4 regions of the Streptomyces sp. NPDC047085 genome follow, and region 1 is predicted to be linked to each of the others. Evidence: riboswitches for the same ligand, from Rfam matches in the RefSeq annotation. Region 1 holds a riboswitch; each other region holds the start of a gene.

Region 1 (2,191 bases):
TCCGCGCGGGAGATCGCCGAGGCCGCCCAGCGCGCCGTTCTGCCCGAGCCCGCCGCGCGGATCGGCGGCTTCGACATCGCCGCGCGGTACGAGGCGGCCCAGGAGGACGCGTTCATCGGCGGCGATCTGTACGCGGTCCAGGACAGTCCGCACGGCGTCCGGCTGATCGTCGGGGACGTGCGCGGCAAGGGCATGAGCGCGGTCGCCGCCGTGGCCGTGGTGATCGGGGCGTTCCGTGAGGCGGCCGAGCAGGAGGCCACGCTGGAGGCGGTGGCCGGGCGGCTGGAGCGGGCGCTGGCCCGCGAGGGCACCCGGCGGGAGGGGATCGACGCCTTCGAGGGCTTCACCACCGCCGTCCTCGCCGAACTCCCGCACGACGACGGCGTCGCCCGCATCCTCAACCGCGGCCATCCGCCGCCGCTGATGCTGCACGCCGACGGCACCCTGCGCGCCGTCGCGGCGGCCGAGCCCGCCCTGCCGCTCGGCATGGGCGAGTTGGGCCGTTGGCCCGACCGCGCGACCGAGACCGGCTTCCCGGGCGGCGCCACCCTGCTGCTCTACACCGACGGTCTGTCGGAGGCCCGGGACGTGCACGGCCGGTTCTACGACCCCACGCGCCGGCTCGCCGGACGCGGCTTCCCGGACCCCGGCACCCTGCTCGGCCGCCTCGCCGCGGAGGTGCGGCGGCACTCCGGCGGCGGGATGTCGGACGACATGGCGCTGCTGGCCGTACGGCGCCCGTGACCGCCGTACGCCCATACGCACCGACGGGCTCGTTATCACTCATGGTGACCGGACGACAGCCCTCCGCATAACATCTGAGTCACCATCAAAACCCTTGTGACTCCTGAATGCTGGTCAAGTCGCCCGTTTTCCACCGGTCCTGGCGCGTATATCCACCCCGATGAACGTTAATGATCAAGCCGAACGGCTTGGAATCTGGCACCTGGGTCTATTAACGTTCGATAACGCAGCGCGGTCGTCCCAGCCGTCACAAGAGGCGGCTCCGTGCGCACGCGCCGAATCCCGCAAGGGAACCGGGGAACCACCACCTTGGGGTGAATCACGCGGACGCCGTCGTGAACTCTTGAGTCCACGACTGGTATACGCGCGTAGGAGACCTTCCTGCTCCGAACCCGTCAGCTAACCCGGTAGGCGGAGGAAGGAAAGGAGTACGCCCGCGTGGCGTCCAACCGGCCTGCCCCAGAAGCCCCGTTCGTGCCCGCTCAGCGCGAATCCGAGACCTTCGGCTACGGCGCCTACCGTGCCGAGGAGGGCCCCTGGGAGGAGTGGAACCCCACCGAGGACTCCATCCGCCCGGTACGCGGCCGGCACCGCGTCTCCAAGCAGCGCGGCGGCGGACTCGCCCGCAGCTCCACCGTCCTCGGCGTCGGCGTCATCGCTGCCGTCGGCGCGGGCGGCATGGCCAGCGCCAACACCGGCAAGCCGCCGGTGTCCATCTCGCTGCCCGACCTGCCCTCCGTGGACTCCGTCGGCCACCTGTTCGACGACGACTCGTCGAACGCGCCCAAGGCCACCACCGCCTCCCTCAGCAACGTCGGCGTGACCTCCGCCGACAGCGCCAAGGGCGCCGACGCCGGCGAGGCCCTGCGCAACCGGATCATGGCCCAGGCCGAGCAGCAGCAGAGCAAGGCCGAGACCAAGGCCGCCGCGGCCGCCGCTGCCGCCGCGGAGAAGGCCGCCGCCGACGCGGCCGCCAAGGCGCAGAAGGAAGCCGAGGCCAAGGCCGCCGCCGCCAAGGAGAAGGCGGAGGCCGAGGCCAAGAGGAAGGCCGAAGAGGCGCGCCTGGCCGAGCTGGCCAAGCAGTACGCGCTGCCGACCTCCTCGTACACGATCACCTCGACCTTCGGCCAGGCCGGCTCGATGTGGTCCTCCGGCTACCACACCGGCCTCGACTTCGCCGCGCCCACCGGCACGCTGATCAAGGCCATCCACAGCGGCACGATCACCGAGGCGGGCTGGGCCGGCTCCTACGGCTACCGCACCATCCTCACCCTCGACGACGGCACCGAGCTGTGGTTCTGCCACCAGTCCTCGATCAGCGTCTCCGTCGGCCAGAAGGTCACCACCGGCGAGGTCATCGGCCGCGTCGGCGCCACCGGCAACGTCACCGGCCCGCACCTCCACCTGGAGGTCCACCCGAACGGCCAGTCCACCGGCATCGACCCGA
Region 2 (2,191 bases), on a different contig from region 1:
GGCCTCGGGGCCGAGGTCGGCGAGTATCTGGGAGGCGCGGGCGAAGAGGAAATCGCCGGTGAGGACCGCGACGGAGTTGCCCCAGCGGGTGTTGGCGCTGTCCACACCGCGCCGCACGGCCGCCTCGTCCATGACGTCGTCGTGATACAGCGTGGCCAGGTGGGTCAGCTCCACGACCACGGCCGACGGCACGACGCGCGGCGCGTAGGGGTCGCCGAACTGGGCCGCGAGCATCACGAGCAGCGGCCGGAACCGCTTCCCGCCGGCTCGAACCAGGTGCTGCGCGGCCTCCGTGATGAACGGGACCTCGCTCTTGGTGGCCGCGAGCAAGCCTTCCTCGACAGCCGCCAATCCGGCCTGGACATCGGCTTCCAGAGCCTGGTCCCGCACGCTCAGCCCGAACGGCCCGACGACGGTCACGAGGGTCTCCTGTCTGCTGGTGCCTGCTGGCGATTACACGGTTTGTCGATAGGTCGTTGCCATCACTCGACTCAGCGTATCCGGTCCCCTTTCGATCACCGATAGCACCCACCGGTCCAGCCCGGGCGGTATCGGCATCACGGACGTGATGTTCTCCACCATCCGATAAGAACGGACATTTCCTTACTTAACGGGAAGGCGCGCCCCCTGTCGCCGGAATACACGCCGACCGGATGCGCGTTCGACAACCCGCAGGCAGTCCCGAACGTGAGGTCGAGCGCACCCCCAGAGGCGGCCCCGGAGGCAACCCCGGAGCCACCTCACCCCTCTTCAACGAAGGGCGCCGCCTCAGAGGTTCCGGGCCCGAGGGGACTTAAACCCACCAATGGCCCCATTAAGAGCGAATCCAACTAATCCCCCATGTCTGATTTTGCGTAATTTGCCGTTACGTGAATTGGGTCACTCACCCTCCCTGGCGGCCACACCGGCCCGGCCACCCTTCTCGCCTTGCCTGTCGGGCAGTTGAGGATTGGCAACCGCAAAGGATCAAGTACCCAAATCGGCATAGATCAAGGTCAACTAGGCCTTCTTGTGAATCCGGTACTTGTTCCGGACATGTGCTGTCGCATACGTTCCGGGCCGTCAGACGAACGCCGAATCCTGCCGCGTCTGACACCACCCATCGACGAACTCATTTCGTACGGCAGGAGCGGGGGACCCAGGTAAGCCGCCAGACCGGTCGACACGTGTCGCACCGGAACGGCTCGGGGTGAAGTCGCGCCTCCTCCAGAGCCCAACGGGCCTGGTGGCGCGGCCGGGCACCTCCCCGCCCGAACCCGACAGCTCACCTCGCAGGCGACGGAGAGGAAAAAGCCATGCCTGCTGCCGCTCAGCCCCGCCGCGCCCGCTCGTCCCGCCTCTTCCGCACGCTCACCGTCGTCGGCACCGGCGCCGCCGTGCTCGCCCTGCCGCTCATCGGGGCCACCAGCGCCTCCGCCGCCGGTTCCACCACCACGACCGGCACCACCCTGGCCGGGTACCCGAACAACCTCGACGGCTGGATCCGCGAGTCGCTCGCGATCATGGCCGAGAAGAAGATCCCGGGCACCTACAACGGCATCCACCGCAACATCATCCGCGAGTCGTCGGGCAACCCGCGGGCCATCAACCTCTGGGACTCCAACGCCGCCAAGGGCATCCCGTCCAAGGGCCTGCTCCAGGTCATCGACCCCACGTTCAACACGTACCACGTGGCCGGCACGTCCTTCGACATCTACGACCCGGTCGCGAACATCACGGCCGCCTGCAACTACGCGGCCGCCCGCTACGGGTCGATCGACAACGTCTTCGGCGCCTACTGATCCACCGGTCCACACGCGCGGCAGGCCCTGCTGAGATCCGGTCAGCCGGCCGGGAACAGTCTTTCGAGGACGACGGCGATGCCGTCGTCCTCGTTCGACTTCGTGACCTCGTCGGCGACGGCCTTGAGTTCGGGGTGCGCGTTGGCCATGGCGACACCGCGTCCCGCCCAGTCGAACATGGGGATGTCGTTGGGCATGTCGCCGAAGGCGAGGGCCCGCTCGGCCTCGATCCCCAGGTACTCGGCGGCCAGCGCCAGCCCCGTCGCCTTGGTGACACCGCACGGCTGGAGCTCCACGGTTCCCGGCCCCGACATCGTGACCGTCGCGAGCGAACCCACCACCGCGCGCGCGGTCGCCGCCAACTCGTCGTCGGACAGTGAGTGGTGGCGCAGCAGCACCTTGCTGATGGG
Region 3 (2,191 bases), on a different contig from region 1:
GTCACCGTCGTCCGGCTCCTCCTCGGACGCGACCGTCACGCCGTCCCCGAGCGCGAGCGAGGGCTCCGGTTCCGCCGACTCCGCCGGCTCCGACGAGGGTGCGAATGCTCCCAAGTCCGACAAGTCCGCCTTGCCCGACTCCGAGCCCACGCAGGGGAGTGGCGTTTCGGCCGCCCCGGACCCCGCGGTCGACGACTCGGACAATTCGTGGCAGACCGGCGGCTCTTGGAGCCTGGTCGACACCGGTGCGCTCAGCAGTGGCGGACGTCACCGGGGCGGCAGTGCGGACGAAAGCCTGACAAGCGGTCAGGACACCCGTTCCTCGGGCCGTCACGCCTCCCGTGACGCGGGTACCTACACGGTCCGTGAAGGCGACTCCCTCGCCTCCATCGCCGACTCCCTTGACGTCGACGGCGGATGGCACGCGCTCTACAGCCAGAACAAGAAGGCCATTGGCGCCGACCCGGACCACATCGCCCCCGGTCAGACCCTGGACGTCGGTTCCGAAGCGGGCGCGGAGTAGCGGGAGTTGACGCCCCGCTTTCAGGGCTAATGTCCGGTTTGGTGAAAGTGTGGGATGAGTCTCAGAAGCCCTGATCGTCTTTGAAATTCCGCCGAGCGCATGTCTACGGTCGGGACCGCTCGTCACCACGAGCCCCGGCACTCGCAACGCCGAATCCTGCCAGCGGTTGCCCGGGAACAGTCGACGCGTCACGCGCCGTAGGCAGGAGCGGGGGACCCAAGGTAAGCGCCGGATCCGGCAGTTGATGCCGCGACCGGCTTGGGGTGAAGCCACGCCTCCCACGAGGGAGGAGTGGCCGGGCAACTCAACCGGCCCGAACCCGACAGCTCACCTCGCAGGCGTCGGTGAGGGGATCGATCCATGCTGTTTTCCGGCAAGGGCAAGCACCGTCGTCCGTTCAAGGCCACCCGCGCCATCGCGCTCGTCGGTGTCACCGGCGCCGTCGTCGCCGCCCCGCTGATGGCGGCCGGCAACGCCTCCGCCGCCACCGCCTCCGAGTGGGACAAGGTCGCCCAGTGCGAGTCCGGCGGCAACTGGTCCATCAACACCGGCAACGGCTACTACGGCGGTCTGCAGTTCTCCGCCTCCACCTGGGCCGCCTACGGCGGCACGGCCTACGCCTCCCGCGCCGACCTGGCCACCAAGCAGCAGCAGATCACCGTGGCCGAGAAGGTCCTCGCCGCCCAGGGCAAGGGCGCCTGGCCGGTCTGCGGCACGGGCCTGTCGAGCACCCCGTACAGCGGCACCGCCGCCCCCTCCTCGAAGACCACCTCTTCGAGCAGCACCACCACCCGCTCCACCGACCAGCAGGCCGCCTCCCGCTCGGCGACCCGCCCGGCCCCGAGCAAGACCGTCACCACCCCGACCGGCAAGAAGGTCAAGAAGGGTGACGGCGAGTACAAGGTCGTCAAGGGCGACACCCTCGGCACCATCGCCGAGAAGCACAACGTCAAGGGCGGCTGGAAGACCCTCTTCGAGCTGAACAAGGACATCGTCGAGGACGCCGACCTGATCTACCCCGGCCAGCAGCTGCACCTGAAGTAAGGCGCGGCCGGCCGGCCCGGCCACAGCGTCCTCACGGCGACTTCCCCCGATAGAGCCCCCGTGAGGGTCACCCCCCGTCCCCACGGGCCCCCCGCCCTGGTGCGTGTTCCCCCGTACGCACCGGGGCGGGGCTTTTTTCTGCGCCTTTCCCGGTCCCCCTTTGTTCCGGGCGGGAACAATGGGTACCGTCTCCCTGTCTCGCCCTGTCTCTCCCTGTCCACGGGACGGTCGGTCGGTGGCCGACGCCCCTGGGACGGTTAGGCTCTAGTCGCAAGGCACAGCCGTAAGGCACAAAGCCCCGCACTTCCAGCGTCACATCCAAGAAGGAGATGCTCGTGCCGTCCATCGACGTCGTCGTAGCCCGGGAAATCCTGGACTCCCGAGGCAACCCCACGGTCGAGGTCGAGGTCGGCCTCGACGACGGCAGCACGGGTCGTGCCGCCGTCCCGTCCGGCGCCTCCACCGGCGCCTTCGAGGCCATCGAGCTGCGCGACGGTGACCCCAACCGCTACCAGGGCAAGGGCGTCGAGAAGGCCGTTCTCGCCGTCATCGAGCAGATCGGCCCGGAGCTGGTCGGCTACGACGCCACCGAGCAGCGCCTGATCGACCAGGCGATGTTCGACC
Region 4 (2,191 bases), on a different contig from region 1:
CCGTGTCCGCCGACGACACCGGCCGCGTCGTCATCGTCGACCGGCCCGGCGCCGTCCAGACGCAGCTGCTCATCGGCCGGATCGGACCCGACCGGCACGACCAGGTGTGGCCCGCCCAGGTGCTCGGCACCTACTGCCTCGGCGGCACCCTCACCTCCCGCCTGGACCGCGTCCTGCGCGAGGAGAAGGGCTACACCTACGGCGTGCGCGCCTTCGGGCAGGTCCTGCGCTCCGCACCGGACGGCACCGGCGCCGCGATGCTCGCCATCAGCGGCTCCGTGGACACCCCGAACACCGGCCCCGCGCTCCAGGACCTGTGGACGGTGCTGCGCACACTCGCCGCGGAGGGCCTGACCGACGCCGAGCGGGACGTCGCCGTGCAGAACCTCGTCGGGGTGGCGCCGCTGAAGTACGAGACCGCGGCGGCCGTCGCGAGCACGCTGGCCGACCAGGTCGAGCAGCACCTGCCCGACGACTTCCAGGCGCATCTGTACCAGCGGCTCGCCGCCACCGGCACCGTGGAGGCCACCGCGGCGGTCGTCAACGCCTTCCCGGTGGACCGCATGGTGACCGTCCTCGTCGGTGACGCCGCCCAGATCAAGGCGCCGGTCGAGGCGCTCGGCATCGGTGAAGTCACCGTCGTGGCAGCCGATTAGGAACTGCCGGTCAGGGACTTCCGATCAGGGACTGCCGATTAGGGACCGAAGCGCGAGGCGGCAGCCGTACGCGCGCGTGGGGCCCTGGCGACCGACGGGTCGTCAGGGCCCTTGCCGTTCCCGGCCATGCCGAAGCCCCGGTCCCCAGATGTCCGGATTGAGGCGGAGGTTGCCTGTCTGCCCTGTGGGATGCGCTACAAAAGCCCGGATCCGTTTGGGGATCGCGAGCCGCCGCCCGTAGCGTCTTTCGGGCTGTCCGTCAGGCAGTGCGCCGCGCCCGCGGCACCGGACAGTCATCGCCGAGTCCCCGTACGGCGCGAGCCAGGGGAGCCGGGGACCCAACCGCAGTCCCTGGGGTGAATCGGACGCCCGCGCGCGAGCGAGGGGGTCCGTAGGAGACCTTCCTGCTCCGAACCCGTCAGCTAACCCGGTAGGCGAGAGGGAAGGAAAGGACCAGCCACTTCATGGCGTTCATGTGCGCCACCGGGAAGCACCGCAAGCCCGGCCGGGTCAAGCGCACCACCGCTCAGGCGGCCGGCATCGCGGCCCTCACCACCTCAGGCGTCGTCGGCACCCTCGCGGCATCGCCTGCGGTCGCCGCGGAGAACTCCGTCGAGCAGACCGGTCTCACTCCCGTCATCACCGTCAGCGACACGCTGGCCGAGGAGATCGACGCGCAGGCGGCCGCCCAGAAGGCCACCGCCGAGCGCAAGGAGGCCGAGGAGGCCGCGGCCAAGGCCGCCGCCGAGCGCGTGAAGGAGGAGCGTGAGGCAAAGGCCCGCGCCGCCCGTGCGGCGGAGCGCGAGCGCCTGAACGCCTTCGTCGCCCCGATCGCGCACTCGTACGTCTCCACCGGCTACATGGCGAGCAGCTCCCTGTGGTCCTCCGGTTCCCACACCGGCATCGACTTCCACGCGGCCAGTGGGACGCCCGTCCACGCGGCCGGCTCCGGCACCGTCGTGTCCACCGGCTGGGGCGGGGCGTACGGCAACCAGATCGTGATCCGGATGGCCGACGGCATGTACACCCAGTACGGCCACCTGTCGTCCATCGGCGTCACCGTGGGCCAGCAGGTCACCCCGGGCCAGCAGATCGGCCTGTCCGGCGCGACCGGCAACGTCACCGGCCCGCACCTGCACTTCGAAGCGCGTACGACCCCCGAGTACGGCTCGGACGTCGACCCCGTCGCCTACCTCCGCAAGCACGGCGTGAACGTCTGACGCCCGCGCGCACGGCATCCGAAGCATCCGAAGCATCCGAAGCATCCGAAGCATCCGAAAGCCCCGGCTCACGCGCCGGGGCTTTCGCCGTTTTTCTGTGAGCCCGCCGTACCCGTTGTCCAAAAAATATCCATGGATTCCGGCCCGCCGTCGGAAATTCCGGCTCATTGCAATAGAGTCACGGAACACACGTCCATCGTCGACGTTTCACGGGGATTAAGACGGAGGTCGGGCATGCGTATTCCGGCGCACTCGGTGTGCACGGCGATCCGGGACGACATCGTCGCGGGTGTCTACGAGCGCGGCGGCCGCCTC

The links. A riboswitch is a leader RNA that binds a small molecule or an ion and turns the genes downstream of it on or off. The one in region 1 is predicted to bind cyclic di-AMP.
Region 2: it holds a riboswitch for cyclic di-AMP, as region 1 does, so the genes downstream of both, ABZ865_RS38315 (transglycosylase SLT domain-containing protein) here and ABZ865_RS41085 (M23 family metallopeptidase) in region 1, are expected to answer to the same signal.
Region 3: it holds a riboswitch for cyclic di-AMP, as region 1 does, so the genes downstream of both, ABZ865_RS20860 (transglycosylase family protein) here and ABZ865_RS41085 (M23 family metallopeptidase) in region 1, are expected to answer to the same signal.
Region 4: it holds a riboswitch for cyclic di-AMP, as region 1 does, so the genes downstream of both, ABZ865_RS36060 (M23 family metallopeptidase) here and ABZ865_RS41085 (M23 family metallopeptidase) in region 1, are expected to answer to the same signal.

Annotation. Positions count from the first base shown of each region.
Region 1 covers NZ_JBEYUW010000023.1:29,389-31,579, forward strand. Annotated here, with positions in the region: gene ABZ865_RS41080 (PP2C family protein-serine/threonine phosphatase) at 1-744, shown strand, start outside; cyclic di-AMP (ydaO/yuaA leader) riboswitch at 1,008-1,175, shown strand; gene ABZ865_RS41085 (M23 family metallopeptidase) at 1,183-2,191, shown strand, end outside.
Region 2 covers NZ_JBEYUW010000018.1:10,244-12,434, forward strand. Annotated here, with positions in the region: gene ABZ865_RS38310 (polyprenyl synthetase family protein) at 1-420, opposite strand, end outside; cyclic di-AMP (ydaO/yuaA leader) riboswitch at 1,063-1,293, shown strand; gene ABZ865_RS38315 (transglycosylase SLT domain-containing protein) at 1,296-1,781, shown strand; gene ABZ865_RS38320 (HAD family hydrolase) at 1,823-2,191, opposite strand, start outside.
Region 3 covers NZ_JBEYUW010000005.1:477,180-479,370, forward strand. Annotated here, with positions in the region: gene ABZ865_RS20855 (transglycosylase family protein) at 1-523, shown strand, start outside; cyclic di-AMP (ydaO/yuaA leader) riboswitch at 707-879, shown strand; gene ABZ865_RS20860 (transglycosylase family protein) at 884-1,567, shown strand; gene eno (phosphopyruvate hydratase) at 1,897-2,191, shown strand, end outside.
Region 4 covers NZ_JBEYUW010000015.1:90,789-92,979, reverse strand. Annotated here, with positions in the region: gene ABZ865_RS36065 (pitrilysin family protein) at 1-656, shown strand, start outside; cyclic di-AMP (ydaO/yuaA leader) riboswitch at 944-1,108, shown strand; gene ABZ865_RS36060 (M23 family metallopeptidase) at 1,121-1,876, shown strand; gene ABZ865_RS36055 (GntR family transcriptional regulator) at 2,111-2,191, shown strand, end outside.